Regions from separate parts of the Salinactinospora qingdaonensis genome, predicted to be linked through region 4. Evidence: predicted binding sites of a transcription regulator. Region 4 holds the regulator's gene; each other region holds the start of a gene.
What was found. The regulator LexA, encoded in region 4, represses DNA repair genes until DNA is damaged. The targets are predictions, from matches to a motif close to TCGAACANNTGTTCGA.
Positions count from the first base shown of each region.

Region 1: ABD848_RS01070 (DUF6504 family protein) is a predicted target of LexA. The motif match lies at 1,806-1,821, and genes of this name have one in related genera.
Region 2: ABD848_RS04305 (DUF6504 family protein) is a predicted target of LexA. The motif match lies at 2,439-2,454, and genes of this name have one in related genera.
Region 3: ABD848_RS06080 (DUF5131 family protein) is a predicted target of LexA. The motif match lies at 2,377-2,392, and genes of this name have one in related genera.

Region 1 is NZ_BAABDD010000001.1:252,707-256,887, forward strand. Features, by position in the region: gene ABD848_RS01060 (GNAT family N-acetyltransferase) at 1-165, opposite strand, end outside; gene ABD848_RS01065 (LLM class flavin-dependent oxidoreductase) at 300-1,310, opposite strand; gene ABD848_RS01070 (DUF6504 family protein) at 1,427-1,717, opposite strand; gene ABD848_RS01075 (quinone oxidoreductase family protein) at 2,071-3,036, shown strand; gene ABD848_RS01080 (SPFH domain-containing protein) at 3,118-4,181, opposite strand, start outside.
Region 2 is NZ_BAABDD010000003.1:86,431-90,611, reverse strand. Features, by position in the region: gene ABD848_RS04315 (FAD-dependent oxidoreductase) at 1-1,139, shown strand, start outside; gene ABD848_RS04310 (TetR/AcrR family transcriptional regulator) at 1,436-2,056, opposite strand; gene ABD848_RS04305 (DUF6504 family protein) at 2,467-2,730, shown strand; gene ABD848_RS04300 (NUDIX hydrolase) at 2,837-3,304, opposite strand; gene ABD848_RS04295 (YigZ family protein) at 3,413-4,054, shown strand; gene ABD848_RS04290 (N-acetylmuramoyl-L-alanine amidase) at 4,151-4,181, opposite strand, start outside.
Region 3 is NZ_BAABDD010000004.1:139,137-143,317, forward strand. Features, by position in the region: gene ABD848_RS06065 (hypothetical protein) at 1-395, shown strand, start outside; partial or broken gene ABD848_RS06070 (IS110 family transposase) at 422-1,054, opposite strand; partial or broken gene ABD848_RS06075 (transposase) at 1,236-1,805, opposite strand; gene ABD848_RS06080 (DUF5131 family protein) at 2,510-3,271, shown strand; gene ABD848_RS06085 (three-Cys-motif partner protein TcmP) at 3,339-4,181, shown strand, end outside.
Region 4 is NZ_BAABDD010000001.1:90,036-94,216, reverse strand. Features, by position in the region: gene ABD848_RS00385 (hypothetical protein) at 1-173, shown strand, start outside; gene ABD848_RS00380 (hypothetical protein) at 461-1,054, shown strand; gene ABD848_RS00375 (alpha/beta hydrolase) at 1,093-2,172, opposite strand; gene lexA (transcriptional repressor LexA) at 2,275-3,057, opposite strand; gene ABD848_RS00365 (LysM peptidoglycan-binding domain-containing protein) at 3,515-3,922, shown strand.

The sequences.
Region 1 (4,181 bases), 160 kb from region 4:
CCCAGAACCGTTGGCCACGAGGCCGGTGACCACGTTGCAGTAGGCGACGTGAGGTGCCAAGCGGTTACGGATCAACCGCGCCCCGTTGAGGGTACGTGTCTCGCCGCCGAGAGCCCAGAACCCGGCGATCGTGTCCTCCACCGCCCACCCCAGGTGCTCCATCATTTGCTCAACACTAGCGAGCGTGGTTTCGCGCTACGGCGGATTTCCCCGAAACCCCGGGCTTGCGAGCGACGCTGGCCGGCAGTGGCCACCGGCCGGTCGCTGGGGCAGAGAGCCTCGTGTGACGAGAAGCGGTCTCAGTCACGCGGCTTGAGCCCGAACTCGACGGCCAACAACTCGAAACTGCGCCTGCGGGCGTCGGCCACGGGCATGGGGGTGGCGATGACGACCTCGTCGGCGTGAGCTTGCTCAGCAACAGCCCGTACCCGCTGGGCGACCTCGGCGGGTTGGCCGACAAACATGCGGTCAGCCATGGAACGCCGGGTCAATTGATAATGGGAGTCAGAGCGGAACTCGCGGGCCTGAGCCATAGAGGTGGGAGTGCGCCCGTTGGAGCGCACCTTGCTCATCTGCAACGCCCAGAACGCGGCGAAGTCCTCTGCCTCCTCGGCGTCCTCGGTGGCAAACGCGATCACCGAGAAGCTGCTGTAAGGGGTGGACCGCCGTGACGAGGGGCGGAAGTGGTCGCGGTAGCGCCGCAGCATGGGCACGGTGTAGTCGGGGTTGATCTGCTGGGCGAACGAGAACGGTAAGCCGTGGGCGGCAGCGTAGGTCGCGCCGTAGTCGCTGGAACCCAGCATCCACACGTGCGGCGGCGTGACCAACTGCGGCGCGGCTGTCACCTCACAGAAGGGGTGGCCCGCTGGGAACCCGTTGCTGAGGAAAGCGAAGAGCTCCTGGGCCATGTCGGCGAAGTCGACCTTGGCAACGGCTTCGCGGGAGCCGCGCAGCGCGAGTGCCGTCGTGCCGTCAGTTCCCGGAGCGCGACCGAGCCCCAGGTCGATGCGGTGCGGGAACATGGCCTCCAGTGTGTTGAAGACCTCGGCGACCTTCAGCGGAGCGTGATTGGGCAGCATGATCCCACCCGCGCCCACTCTGATGTGGCGGGTGGCCGCCGCTACGCGCCCGATGACTAACTCTGGCGCACTACACGCCAGACCGGCGGAATTGTGGTGCTCGGAGAACCAGAGACGTTCGTAGCCCAACTGCTCGACGAGCACGGCCGAGTCGACGACCTCGTTGAGAGCCTCGTGGGCGCTCAACTCGGGAGGGCTGAGGACATAGTCGAGGACGGAGGCCTTGACCATAGCGGTGACTCCTTTGGGGGATGGGGGCGGGCGGGCGCGCCCGTGGCGTTAACGCCACGGGCGCGCCCGCGATTCCGCGCCACCCCTGCACCCGCGGGAGAGCGAGGCTTCAGGGGTCAGCAGGGGTGCGGGGAGCGCGGCAGCGCCACCCGCGCGACCCGCCACTCGTCGAGGGCAAGATCGTGATACAGCTCGTACACGCCGTAGCTGGAGCCCACTCCCGCCTGCACGCGCCAGCAGCGGCGCCGTGGGGCTCGCTCCTGGCTCTCGGGGGACCATTGGGACCGCAGCGCGACCCAGTGGTCGATGATGCGATGCACGGTGTAAATCCGTCCCTCCCATGTGAAGCGCACCGGGCGCCCCTGTTGCTGACCGACCGTGATGGGCGCACCGTAGCTCCGACTCACCAAGCCTCCCTACCGATGACGCACGCGCTGGGGCTCCGTCAGGATGACCGATGCGCGTGCTGCGCCCGCGGGGAAGAACAGGCGTAATTCGAACACGTGTTCCCATTATAGTCGAACAGGGGCCACCAAGCGATGTCCACCACCGCTGTGCTCGCCCGAATCCACCACGGGAGCAGCCACCGCTCACCGGTTGTCGACGGCCACAGGCGGGGCGGCGGGAAGCGGTCCCGCAGGCAAGGCACGGTAGGAGAAGACCGCCGCGGCTCAAGCGTCTGCTGAAGGGTGCACGCCCCGGCAGGCGTGCGGGCGCTTCCACGCGGCAGCAGCTCGATCAGGTGAATACGGAGAGATACATGCGCGCCATCGTCATCGACGAACCGGGAGAGCCCGAGGTCATGCGGCTCAAGGAGACGGCCGCCCCCACGCCGGGCCAGGGGGAGGTGAGCATCGACATCGAGGCCCGCGGGGTGAACTTCATCGACATCTACCAGCGCTCGGGCGCCTATGCCGTAGCAACCCCCTTCACGCCGGGGGTGGAAGGCGCCGGCACCGTGAGCGCGGTAGGGGCAGCGGTCGACGAGCTTGCTGTGGGCCAGCGCTGCGCGTGGGTGATGCACCCCGGCTCCTACGCCGACCGGGCAGTCGTCCCGGCCAACCGGGTGGCGCCCGTCCCCGACGAAGTGACGTCCGAACAGGCGGCGGCGACCCTGCTTCAAGGGATGACCGCGCAGTACCTAACGCACTCGACCTACCCCATCCAGCCCGGCGACACCGTACTCGTACACGCGGCCGCCGGTGGTACCGGGCTGCTGATCGCGCAACTGGCGAAGCTGCGCGGCGGGCGCGTCATCGGAACCGTCTCCACGCGAGCCAAGGAGGAGCAGGCGCGGGCCGCCGGCGTCGACCACGTCATCCGCTACACCGAGGCCGATGTCGCCGACGCGGTGGCCGACCTGACCGCCGGTGAAGGGGTGGCCGCGGTCTACGACGGAGTCGGGGCCGACACGTTCGAGGCGAGCCTGGCCAGCCTGCGCCCGCGCGGCGTCCTCGCCCTGTTCGGCCAAGCCAGCGGCCCGGTGCCACCGTTGGACCCGCAACGGCTCAACACGGCCGGCTCGGTGTATCTGACCCGGCCCAGCCTAGGGCACTACATCGCCCAACGCAGCGAACTCCTCCAGCGCGCCGCCGACGTCTTCGAACTGGTGGCCGCCGGAGACCTGGAGGTGCGGGTGGGAGGCCGCTACCCCCTGAGCGAGGCCGCTCAGGCCCACACGGATCTGGCCGCCCGCCGGACCACCGGCAAGTTGCTGCTGCTCTGACCAGCAGCGGCGCCGACCGCGTTCGCGCCCGGAGGGGTCGACCCCTCCGGGCGCGAACGCCAAAGCGTGCCGGTGGCGGCCTCACGTCTCCTGGGAGGTTTCGGAGCTCGCGGAGGGGCCGGCCGCGGCTTCGGCTTCGGCCCGAGCGTCGGCCACCGCCTCGGCCGCGCGTTCGGCGGCCTCGTCAGCGGCGGCCATAGCCGACTGCTGCTGGAGAGGGTCGCCGGAGGTGAGCTGCTGTGGCACCTCAGCCTCGTGCGAACCGGTCTCGCTCTCACCGTGACCGTCGGCCTCGGCCGCCGGACGCTGACCCTGCTCCTCCTCACCGGAGAAGGCACGGCTGAGGTTGTGCACTGCCTGGGTCAGCTCCCCGGGAATGACCCAGAACGTGTTGCCCTCGCCGTTGGCCAGGCTGGGCAGGGTCTCCAGGTACTTGTACGCCAGCAGCTTGGAGTCGGCGTTGTTGGCGTGCACGGCCTGGAAGACGCGCTCGACGGCCTTGGCCTCACCGTCGGCACGCAAGATCGCGGCCTGCTGCTCACCCTGGGCCTCCAGGATCGACTGCTGCCGGGCACCTTCGGCGGTGAGGATCTTCGACTGCCGCTCACCTTCGGCGTGCAGAATGACCGCCCGCTTGTCGCGCTCGGCGCGCATCTGCTTCTCCATCGCCTCCTTAATGGTGGGCGGCGGGTCGATCGCCTTGATCTCGACCCGGTTGACCCGGATTCCCCACTTGCCGGTGGCGTCGTCGAGTACCCCGCGCAGCCGCGAGTTGATCTCCTCGCGTGAGGTCAGCGTGCGCTCCAGGTCCATGCCGCCGATGACATTGCGTAGCGTGGTCACGGTGAGCTGGTCGATGGCCTGTAGATAGTCGGCGACCTCATAGGCGGCTGCCTTGGCGTGGGTGATCTGGTAATAGAGGACGGTATCGATGTTGACGACGAGGTTGTCCTCGGTGATCACCGGCTGCGGACGCGAGGAGAACACCTGCTCGCGCAGGTCGAACTTGGTGTTGACGCGGTCGATTCCCGGGATGATGAAGTTCAGGCCCGGGTTGAGGGTACGCAGGTAGCGACCGAACCGCTCGACGTTGTAGGCGCGTGCCTGCGGCACGATCCGCACGGTGGATACGACGGCGACGATCA
Region 2 (4,181 bases), on a different contig from region 4:
GTCTCGCCGGCATGAGCCTCTACCGGCTGCTGCGCCAAGACGGCCACGAGGTGCGGCTGGCCGATCGCGCACCGCGGTTCGACCGGCGCGGCTACGGGATCGTGCTGTGGAGCAACGCTTGGCAGGTTCTCGAACGTGCTGGGGCCGCGGAGAGCGCCGCCGCCGCAGGGGTCGCGGTCCACCACTGGGAGGTGCGTGACGCGGACGGGCGACGGCTCCGCAGCTTCTCCCCGCAGCGCACCTGGGCAGACCCCAGTGTGGGCTCTGCCGCGCGCCGGCCCTTCACCGTCATCCACCGCGCCGATCTCCACGAGGCACTGCGCGAAGGCGTCCCCGCCGAGGCGGTCCGGCTGGACACCACCCTGCGCGACGTCCGACAGGACGCCACCGGGGTCACCGTCACCTGGTCCGATGGCGAGAAGGAACGCGCCGATGTGCTCGTGGGCGCCGACGGGGTGCACTCCCAGGTGCGCGAGATCGTCTTCGGGCGCTCCTCGCGCGATCTGGGCACCGCGGCCTGGGCATTCTGGGTGCCCACCACCGTCGACATGACCGACGGCTTCACCGAGCTTTGGGGCAAGGACGGCAAGGCAGTGCTCATCGGTGGCATCACCGGCCACCGCATGGCCACAGTGGCGGCTCCGTCACCGCCGGGGCTTATCCCCGACAACCCTCTCGGACATCTGCGAGAGATCACCAACGAGTGGGGCCTGTCCGACATCCTGCGCGCCGTCGCGGCCGAAGGCGGCGACGTGTTCTTCGACCGCAATCGCGAAGTGCGGCTCTCGGGCTTCGACGCCGGCAGAGTGGTCCTCGTCGGCGACGCCGCCCACGCGCTCCACCCCATCGTCGGCATGGGCGCCTCGCTGGCCTTGGAGGACGCCTGGGTGCTGGCCGACCAGCTCCGCGGCGGCCTCACCCCCGACGCCTCCCACAGTGAACTCGCCGGTTTCACGCGGCGGCGCCGTGCCCCGATCCGCAGGTTCATGCGCGAGGCCGCGCTCATGCAACGGCTGATCCTCACCGGTAACCCGCTCGTGGGTGCGCTGCGCAACGCGCTCGTGCGCACCCCCATCCTCGAACGGTTCTTCGCCCAGCAAAACGCCACCCTCTCCCGCGATCTCGCCGAGCGGCTGTGAGCCCCGAGGCGCAACGGCCGCGCAGGTCTCGGCGCACGGCCCGCGGGCGGGGCACGACCGGGCGGGGCACGTGCCTGCCGGTGCCATGCGGCACCGCAACCGGCCCTTCCCAAGCGGTGCGCCTCAGGGCGGGCCAGCGTGGACCCGCCCCATGCGCGGCCCTAATGGTGCTGTTTTTCGGGCGGCTGGGTGGGGGTCTTCGTCGACTCGTGCCTCGATCGCTATGTGATCTCGCCAGCCCGCGGGGTGCCCGCTCGCGCCCACCGCCCGCCCTCGCCGCCCCCCGAAAACAGCACCTAATCGGGGCGCAGGCTCGTCATCAGCATCTCGGCGAAATAGCCGCCGATATCGGCGTTGCTCAGCTCGCCGTCGGCGTGGTACCAGGTGCTCAGGTGGTGTACCGCACCGAAGTACTGGTTGACGATGATGTCGGGGGGTATGTCAGTGCGGAAGATTCCCTCGCTCTGTCCCTCTTCGATCATCGCGCGGAAGCGTTCGTGGTAGCGGCGGCGCTCCTTGCGTATGGACGCCTGCCGGTCGGCGGAGAGCATGTGCAGCGAGCGGAAGAAGATCGCCGCGTCGTCGAGGTTCTCCAGCGTGGTTTTGACGACGTCGGCCGCGGCTCCGCGCAGTCGTTCCTGTAGCGTGCCCGGGCCGTCAGCGAACTCGTGGAGCCGGCGGGTCTGCATCGACAGCACCCGCTCGTAGATCGCGAAGAGAAGATCGTCCTTAGACGCATAGTAGTGATACATTGCGCCCTTGGTGACGCCGGCCCGCTCCACCAGTTCTTGGACGGAGGTACGCTCGAAGCCGCGCTCGGCGAACAGTTGTGTCGCCGCCGATAGCAGGCGCCCAGGAACGGAGTTGGCGGAGTGGTCCGCCGTTGGGGACGTGCGTCGTTCTGACGAAACCGCCATATGTCCCTCCCAGAAGTCCGGACGACGGCCCCGTGGCTGGCCGTCGTGACCACCGGGTCCGGGGGGCGAGGGGTGTGCCCCCACGGGCGTCCGTCAGCCCGGACGTCTCCCTGTGCACCCGGCGGCGCGCGGTTGCGCGTTCTCCAGGGTATTCCACATGTCATACCACCTAGTCGGTTAACGGTGTGGTGCCACTTTCACCGCTGGGAGAGGTGGGACCTGTCGCGACACGCCCGAGATGAGGGTCGGTTACTCCTTCTTGTGTGGCGTTGTTCGAGGTCAGGTGAGGTGGCTCGCTTTGTGTGGCCGGGGATGGCGCCAGTGCTCGCCGCCGCGCGCCCTAGGGTGGGGGAACGGTTCGTGCGGCCAATTCCCCGCCTTTTCGAACGGACGTTCGATATACTGGTGTCGTGAGTCTCTACAACGAACGGATCGACGTCAGATCGACCACTGCCGGCCAGCCCGCCCTTTTCGCGTGGCGAGGGCACATGTACCGGGTGCGACGGGTCATCGGCAGGTGGAACTCGCAGTCCGAGGGGGGAGACAACACACCGGATCGCCCGGACTTTTGCCTGGTACGTGTGGCCGCGGAGTCCGATGGCGGACAGGCCAACATCGCCGACCTCACGCTGGACACCGCCACCAACCACTGGATCGTTCGCCGGTTCTGGTGAGTGCCCCGCGCAGGGGCGCCCAACCGTAGGCGCGGCGCGGCGGGCACCGTCGCGCCGCGCGCTCGCCACCCGGCATCGGCTCGTCTCGCGAGGCCGGCAGGTCGGCTCACCCGCTGAACCAGGCCGGCCCCTCCTGCCGGGCGTGCCGAATCCGGCGCATGACGCGCTCGTTCATCGCGGGAAGCTCGTCTGGCTTGAACCAGGCCACCTCCAGTGACTCGTCACTGCCCGGGGTCACCTCGCCGCCGATCGGGCGACACCGGAACGCGATATCGAGAAACTGCACTTCGTCTTGGTTGGCGTAGGTGAAGGGCGGTTCGGTCACCACACTGGCCACCCGCTCGGCGACTACGTGTACGCCGGTCTCCTCGTAAACCTCGCGCACCAGTGCCGCGGCGGGCTGCTCTCCCGGTTCCACGATGCCGCCCGGGGGTGCCCAGTGGCCGTCGTCGGCCCTGCGGTGGAGCAGGATGCGGCTGTCGCCGTCGATGACGACAGCGGTCACTCCGGTCAGCCACAGCAGTTGATGCCCGATGTGTTCGCGCAATCGGAGGATGAACTCTGGGGTGGGCATGCCCCAACCGTAGTCTCCCGCCCCTGGCAGGCCCCTCTCGGAACCGCCGGTTGTGTTCGGTAGCGGTCTCGAAGTACAACGTTGACTCCGGGCCGTCATGGCGGTCCCATGCCCATCCGAGGGGGAGCCACGAGAACGATCCAGCGCGACGGCGAACACGAACTCGACATCAAAAAGTCCCGGTTCATCTGCGCGCTCGCGCGAGTGGAGACCGAGGAGCAGGCCCGCGCGTTCATCGCCGAGCGGCGCAGACGGCACTGGAACGCCACCCATAACTGCACCGCCTACGTCATCGGAGCTGAAGGGCAGATCCAGCGTTCCAGCGACGACGGCGAACCCTCGGGGACGGCCGGTGTCCCCATGCTGGAGGTTCTGCGCCAGCGGGAGCTGACCGACACCGTGGCCGTTGTCACCCGCTACTTCGGCGGCGTGAAACTCGGCGCCGGCGGGCTGATCCGGGCCTACGGCAACGCGGTCTCGGCCGGGATCGGGGCGGTGGGAACGTTGCTGCGGCGCAACCTGCTGGTGGTGTCCGTACTCGTCGACTACACCCACGCCGGGCGGCTGGAGAGCGACCTGCGCGACTCCGGTTACCGGGTGCTGGAGGTGGATTACGGCGCCGACGTGCGCGTCGACCTCGCTCTTGCCGAGACCGAGCTCTCCGACTTCCGGGCGCGGCTGGCCGAGTGGACCGGTGGGGCGGCCCTGTGCGAGGTGAACGGCACGACGACGGTGGAAGTCGAGCCGTAAGGAGCACATCGCTGCGGACGAGCCGCATCCGCCTCCGGCCGCCTTCCTCCGCCGGGCTCTGGCGGTCGCCGCACGAGTAGCCGGCGGCGGGGCGATTCAGTCGCGTTGGCGGTGCAGGTAGTCGATG
Region 3 (4,181 bases), on a different contig from region 4:
CGGATCCGGCCATCGCCTTCCCCGACCACGGAGATATCCGCCTCCCCCCTGCGTGGACTCCTGCGGGAGAACTACTCGCGGATCTAACCGTCATCACCCGCCTCACACTTGACCAAGGCACCACCGTGCTCCTGCTCGGCGGCTGCCTAACCCTCGGTGTGCTCGGCGCCGCCAAGTGCCTCCTCAACGGCGAACGCGGCCAGCGCAACACCACCTACCTGGACGCTTTCGCTTCTGACGGAGACTTCGTAGCCGTCACCACAACCCGCAAGGTCGGCGGCATCACCGACACCCCCGACCTGACCGCCACCGAACCGCTGCTCCTACTTACCCGCGAGCAAACGGGCAGCTTCACCGTCCGCCTGGACAACACCGCCCGCTACGCAGGCCGGTGAACGCCCCCGCGCTGACACCCGGCAAGGGCGTGGGGACGAATGGATTCGACCAGCCGGGAGCGGCCCGCCCGGCGGATGCGTTCCGGGCTCGGGTAGCGCTCCAGGAGCGTGAGCACGGCCGGGTGGTCGGTGCGGGGGCCGAGGACGCGCTCCAGGGCGGGGTGGAGTTGGGTGAGCAGGCCGCGCAGCCGGTTGCGGGTGCGGGTGGCCTCGGCGGCCAGGTCCTCGTCGTGGCCGGCCACCATGTTCAACGCGGCGATCGCCTCGTCGTCGCTGGCCAGGTTGCGCAGGGTTGTGGGGCATCGTCCGGGCCGCGTCGGCGATGACCGCCGCATCACGGGCATCGGTCGTGGCCTGGCCGGGATACAGGTCGGCCACACGCCGCATGGTCAGGTGCGGGCAGGTAGGCCACCGGGCATCCGGCGTCACAGGCCACCGCCAACGGCAAGGCGCCGATGGAGGCGGGCTGGTCGACCACGACCAGCACGTGGCCGTGTTTGGCGGTGAGCGTGTCCAGCACTGCACGGAGTTTGGGTTCTGTTGGGCAGACGCTTGTCCAGCACGGTCTTGCCTGCCGGGGTGAGCCCGTGGGCGTGGTGTTCGCCTTTGCCGACGTCCAGGCCGAGGTAGACGCCGATCCTGTCAGGGGTGTCCATCATGGTGGGTTGCCTATCTGCGCTGTTCCTGGCCTCGCCTGGGCACCGTCTGCCGGCATCCACATGACGAAGATCCTGCCCATAGGGGCGGATCGTGCTTCTATCAGCGGTCTGGTGGTGCCTCTGGTGCCCGGTGACACCACCCCCAGATCATGGACGACAGGGGGGAATCTCAATGGCCGTGTCAAGTCGTAGTTGGCCTGACCGGTGCGTTGTGCTCGAAGAACCGGCCATCACGCAGCAGCGCCCACAGCACGTCCACCAGCCTGCGTGCCAGCGCCGGCAGCGCCTGCGTGTGCCGCATCCGCTCGCCACGTTTGCGCTGATAGAACGTTCTCGACGGGCCGTGGGCGGCGATCGAGGACAACGCGTCCATGGAGAACACCCGGCGCACTCGGCGGTTGTAGCGCTTCGGGCGTCGAAGGTTGCCGCTTACCCGACCCGAATCCTTGGCCACCGGGGCCAACCCGGCATAAGAGGCGAGTTTGCCCGAGTGGGCGAAGGCAGCCACGTCGCCGCCGGTGACGACGATGAACTCCGCGCCCAAGATGGGCCCCATCCCGGGCAGGGACTCGATGATCTGCGCGTGAGGATTGGACCGGAACACGCTGGCGATGGTCTTATCCAGCTCTTTGCGCTCACGGTCCAGCTCCAGCAGCTTGGCGGCCAGGCGCTTAATGAGCGCGGCGGTGCTGTCCTGGCTGGCCAGGACGATGGCCTGGGCCTGGGCCGCCTCCAGGGCGCCGGCGGCGATCCCGGCGGTGTCGGGCCGGTGGGTGCCGTGCTCATGCAGGTGGGCGATGAGTCCCGGCTCACCGGCGGCGCGGATCTCCTCGGGCGTGGTGAAGGCGGTGAGCAGGACCAGCGGCGAGCGCTTGGCGTAGTCGAATGCGCGCTCCAATCCGGGAAAGATCGCCCCGAGCAGGCCGCGCAGCCGGTTGACGCCGCGCACCCAGTCGCCGGCCAGGCGGCGGTGGTTGAGATCGGTCTTCATGATCCTCAGCGACGCGGAGGTCACCCCGATCTCAGGCCCTCGGGCATGTCACTGTAAGAGCAGGTCGGCCTGGCCGTACCGAGCCACCAACCCCCACCTCTGAGGGAATCATCAGAGGTGCCCAGCGGCTCATCCTTGCCCTCGACAAGCTCGACTTCGAACTATGCTGACCGGCCGCGATGACCCGTCAGTGGTGGTCACTGGGCAGCGCTGGGGCGAAACGCTGCCTCTGAACCCCCGGCTGGGGAGGGTTACGGCCACCAGGATCGCCGCCCTAACTGAAACCGGTTGGCCAAAACTCTTACGAACCCTGGCCTTCTCTTGTTATTCTGCGAACAGTTGTTCGATGGTTGCTGGTTTTTTGATTAGGGCGGCAGCGGCGGAGCCAGCGTGGTTGGGTTGTTCCAGCTTTGGTTGATGCTGCTCGTCAGACGTTGTTTTCGATATGAAGGGTTGGGCTCGCTGTGGCTGACAGAAGCTCGATTGAGTGGACCGAGGCCACCTGGAACCCCACCACCGGTTGCGACCGGGTCGCTTCCGGGTGCGACAACTGCTATGCCTTGGCTCTGGCCAAACGTCTGAAGGCCATGGGAGCCGGCAAATACCAAAACGATGGTGATCCTCGCACGTCAGGCCCGGGCTTTGGTGTCACGATCCACCCCGAGTCGCTCGATATCCCGCGTCGTTGGAAGTCGTCGCGTGTGGTCTTCGTGAACTCGATGAGCGACCTGTTTCACGCGAAGGTCCCCAAAGACTTCGTCCACCAGGTATTCCAGGTGATGGCGGAGACTCCGCAGCACACCTACCAGATCCTCACCAAGCGCTCGCACCGTTTGGCTCGTCTCGCGTCTGAGTTGGTGTGGCCCCCTAACGTCTGGATGGGGGTCTCAGTGGAATCCGCCGACGTCCTCGATCGGGCCGACCACCTACGCGAGGTTCCCGCGGCCGTGCGGTTCCTCTCCTGTGAACCGTTGCTTGGACCGCTGCCGCGTCTCGATCTCACCGGGATCGACTGGGTGATCGCAGGGGGAGAAAGCGGCCCTCACCATAGGCCGGTGCACCCGGACTGGGTGCGCGGTCTCCGCGACCACTGCGCCGAGCAGGGCAGCGCGTTCTTCTTCAAGCAGTGGGGGGGACGCACTCCGAAGACGGGCGGCCGGGTACTCGACGGCCGTACATGGGACGAGCGCCCTTCCCACGCTGCCCAGGCTTGCTTGTCAAGGTGACCATTTAGCCTCTTCCGGCCACATGAGACATTGTTGGCCTGGTGTCATATGTTCATAATGCTTAGGTATGGCGGTCCCCGAAAAGGCTGTGTGGAAACTTAGCCCGCATACAGAAGCAAAGCACGCGATGCTGCGTAGCTACCTGGAGACGTGGCTGGCAAAGCTTGCCGGAACACGAGGAATCCCTCCCCTCACCTATGCCGAAGGCTTTGCGGGACCGGGGGTCTATGAGGGGGAAAAACCAGGTTCTCCGGTGATCGCCCTCGACGTCTTCCTCAAGCAAGCCCACCGTCTGCGACGCGACCAGCACCTCAACGTCTTGCTGATCGAGGAAGACGCCAGACGGGTGGAGGAACTCCGCCGTCAGGTGGCAGCAAAGCTGGCTCCCCATGGAGGTTCGCATCCTAAGCTCAACGTGACCATCCAGCACGCTGACGCCAGCGCCTTGTTGTCCGACCTCACCGAAGAATCACGTAGAGACGAGCCATTCTTCGCGTTTCTCGATGGGTGGGGTGGGCCAGACCACATTCCGTTTGAAACGGCACGTCACGTCGCTCAACGCCGCGGGGGCGAGGTGCTTGTCACGTTTGAAGCCAGCCATCTTTGGCGCTTCGTCGATGACGAGGAACGCGCTGAGGTTGGGGACCGGTGCTTTGGCAGTCAAGAGTGGCGTGATGTAAAAAACCAGCCTTCGAACAAGAAGCAGAAATTTTTGATTGATGCTTATCAAAAATCTCTCAAGCGGGCTGGGTTTGAATATGTTACGTCTTTTGAGATGATCCTCCCTAAAAAGAGTCGCTTGCATCTGGTCTTTGGAACCAAGCATATCGAAGGCTTGCGAGTGATGAAGAAGGCCATGTGGAAGGTCGATCCACACCAGGGAGGAGTCTTCCATGATCCACGATTCCCA
Region 4 (4,181 bases):
CCCCTTCCCAGGCACGGTCCACTCGCCGCACCAGCGAGTTCGGATACGGGTGTACCTGCTGCCTGCTGTTTCTGGTGATCGGGCTCGTCTTCTTCGCCGCGGCCGGATACATCCTCCTTTTCCACTCGGTGGAGGTGGGTCGGCTCCTGGGGGAGCTGTTCGGTCGAGGGTGAGGCTCGTCCGTGGCCACGGTGTCGGTGGCCGCTTTTAGGTTGGACGCGAGCCACCCCCACATGCCAACGAGAGAAAGGTGCTGATGGCCCAGCCACCCCCCGCCGGACCGCCAGCGGACCCTCCCGGGCAACCACCCCCGCCTCCCGGGGACACGCCTGCCGGTGGCCCGCCCCCCTCATTTCCTCCTCCTGCCTCCCAGGGAGCTGCCTTCCCCATCCCCGCGGCCACCCCCTCCATTGGTTCGGCACCCAAGAAGAGCAACCGTGGTTGCACGATCGTGATGATCGTGGCCGTTGCTGTAGCGGGAGTGATCCTGATCGCCTTCGTCGTGGGCGTGGGGTTGCTGATCGAGAGCGGACGCAGTTCCGGTCACGTCTACAGCGCGCTGCCGGAGTGCTCAGTTGTCGAGGGCGAGGCCCTGGGCCGACTGGTTCCCCGGCACGACCGGGTGATCGATGAGAAACTGACGGCCTCGACCGACCCGCAGGCCCCGCAGTCGTGGGAGGCGCGCCAGTGCCAGTGGAGCACCCCCAAGGACAGCCGCCGGGTCCCCTCCGACGCCCTCGTCCTGCTCTCCCGCTACGAGGATCAGTTCGGGATCTCGGGGCAAGATGCCGCTTCCCAAGATCTAGCGCAGCGATCCGAGCAGTTCGACACTTCGGCGCTGGATGACCTGGGAGATGAAGCTCTCACCTGGTATGACTCGCAAAACGAGGCTGGGTGTGTGGGCACACGGCTATCCAACCTGGTGTTCTCGATCTGCTACACCTCGGCTACCAACTACTACTACACCGAGACTCTGCCCCCCGATGAGGCCATCGCTGAGGCGGAGAAGCTGACCCGCGAGGTCGTTGCCACGGTGCGCGACAGCGGCTCTTGAGCGCCGATGTGACCCGGCCTCTCGCGCGCCGGGTCACATCACAGGCTCTCGTTGAGGAACCGCCTGACCGCGGGGGCGACGTCGGGGGAGAAGGGACGGTCCTCATCGAGCACAGCGGCGCCGGGGGAGTCGTCGTACATGCGCAGGATGTGGTCGGCGCCTTCGAGATCGACTCGCCGCGCGTTGGACAACCCTGTCATGAGCCGGTCAACTTCGGATTCGGTGACCTGGGAGTCGGCTGTTCCCCACAGCACGAGAGAGTTCACCTCCGAGGGCACCTGCTGCGCTAGGCGTACGGGGTCCATGGCGTCGATCTGGCGCAGGAACGGTGCGACGCTGGGGTTGAACAGCGGCTCGATCTGCGGAGGAAGGTCCTCGGGCAGCGACTCTCCGGCGCGGAGGCGCGCAACCGAGTACCGGGTGTCAGAGAGCCACTTCGTCGCCGTGGGGGCGTCCAGTGCTCCCTGGCTTTCGGCGGTGCGGATTCGTTCGGTCAGTTGGCGATCGATGAGGTCGAGGTAGCGGTCGCCGACCGGTGCGACGAGGATGAGCCCGGTGGGCGGGTGCTCGTCGATGACGTGGGTAGAGCGCAGCGCGAAGATGCTGCCCTCGCTGTGTCCGACCACCAGCAGCCGGGAGGTGTCGATTTCGGGTTGGGAGGCGAGGCGGGCGTAGGCGTGGATCATCTCGCTCTCGAACACGTCGTAGCCGACCGGCTCGTCGGGGGAGCGAGAGGCGTGGCCGGTTTCGCCGGAGCCGAGTTTGTCGTAGCGCAGTGAGGCCACGCCCGCCTGCGCCAGGACCCGCGCGAGGTTGGCGTTGGTGTCGGCGTTGGGGCGGGCCTCGCTGTTGCCGTCGCGGTCGGTGGGGCCACTGCCGGAGATGATCAGCGCGCCGGGAAGCGGGCCGTCGGCGTTGTCGGGAACGGCGAAGGTTCCGTGCAGCGTGTCCGGGCCGCTGGTGAAAGTGATGTCGTGTTCGGTTACCGCGGGCGCCGGAGCGGGGGAGGTGGTCTGGGACGGCGGGTCTCCCTGTGGCGCGCAGCCGGTCACGAACAGAGCGAGACAGCCCAGAGCCAGGACGAGGCAGCGGCGTATTACGGCCAGAGAGCGCGACATGTCCCCTACCGTAGTCCGCGCTGGAGCCACCCGTTGCGGCGCCACTGTCTCGGGCTGATTCGCCCTGAGGTCACGGGAGTGTGCCGAATTGAAGCGAAGGCGTTACACCTTGCGCAGTACCGCGACGACCTTGCCGAGAATGGTCGCCTGGTCGCCGCTGATGGGCTGGTACTCCTCGTTGCGTGGCAGCAGCCAGACATGGTCGCCGTCGCGTTTGAACGCCTTGACCGTGGCCTCGTCATCGATGAGGGCGGCCACGATGTCGCCGTTGTTGGCCTCGGGCTGTTGACGGACAACGACCAGGTCACCGTCGTTGATGGCGGCTTCGACCATGGAGTCGCCGACCACGTTGAGCATGAACAGCCGGCCCTCGCCCACAAGCTGCTTGGGCAGCGTGAAGACGTCCTCGACGGACTCCTCGGCCAGCACCGGCCCGCCGGCGGCGATGCGCCCCAGCACGGGAACGTCGGTCGAGCGCTCGGCATCGGCGGCGTGATCGAAGTGCAACTCGTCCCATGAGCGCACGGGGGGCTGGCCCGGAATGCGAATTTCCACCGCACGTGGGCGGTTCTGATCGCGGTGCAGGTAGCCCTTACGTTGCAACACCTTCAATTGGTGCGCGACACTAGAAGGGCTCGACAGCCCCACCGCGTCACCGATCTCCCGGATGGACGGCGGGTAGCCACGTTGCTGCACGTAACGATGGATGACGTTCAGGACACTCTGCTGACGATCCGTGAGTTTCGGAGTGGCGTCCGACTGTGTCGTTGAGGTCTGCTCGGCGTCGGTCCCCCCCGCGCCGATATCAGTGGCAGTGGGCCGGAGTGCGGTGACGGCCTTTCCACCCGTGTGAGGTTCCTGCGTCACGTGGTTCTCCTCCGGCACGTCCGGCCTCCTCGGCGGGTCGGTGTGGGGTGTCAGGCGTCCACCGCCATCGGCGGTGTGACAGCGGTATCTCGATGCGATGTCGTGCGCGCGACGAGGTCGGTGTATCGCAAGTACAGCGTGTCCAAGGTTAGTGCCCTAACAGAGCGATATCAAACAAACGTTCGAGATGGTGCTGAAAAATTCGTCAGGATACGGTAGTAATCGAACGTCAGTTCTATTGGGTTCGCGTTCAAAGGTGAAGACAGTGTGTACAGTCGGATCTGCGTCCGCGGCTGCCGCCGTGCCCGAGGCACCGTTGCCCCCAAAAAACCTAGGCCCCGGTCATGATCCCGCTGGGGCGGATCGTCGCTCGCCGTCACACGCCCAGCGTTCCGTGCTGCGGGTGGTTCACTCCGCGCCCGAGACCGAGGTTTACGACTGGTCCGTTGACGTCCCCGAGTGGGCGGGAGGAGCCGTGAGCACCCCCAGCGGCGGTTCGTCCGCCACAATCCTGCCCTCCGTCGAAGGGCTGCCCGATCTCTCCGCGCCTCCTTCCCCTCCCCGCGGTCCGCGGTTGACCCGTCGCGGTCGTCTCGTGCTCGTCAGCGCGCTGGCTACCGCGCTCACGGCGGGCTTCGCGCTCACGGTGGTGCTGACCATGGCGCTTGGGACCTCCGCGGCCGGAGCCTCCACCGAGTCAGATGAGCTCGACACCTCATCGTCGACGATCGTGGTCGAAGACGGTGACACGTTGTGGGAGATCGCGCAGCGAATACGCCCCAACCACGACCCCCGCAGCACGGTTTACGAGCTCGTCGAGATCAACGACCTCAGCGACACCAGAATCGACCCGGGCCAAGTGCTGCTACTGCCCTCCTCCTGACCTCAGCCCCGGCGGCATCGCATCGGTGTGGCGCCGCGCGATGGCCGGCACCCATGCGACATGGGACAGCAGAGGTTGCCCTCCCACCCCCCTCGCGCTCGTGGGAAGTTTCACCTGGGCGGCCTAAGCCGACACGCTCAGGCGCGCCGCCTCGCCAAACCTGCCTGACTCCGCCATGATGACCTGCACTTCAACCGCGACGACCGGTGGTTTCCGGCGGCCGACGGCTCGACAGTGAAGGTAATTTCCCCACAATATC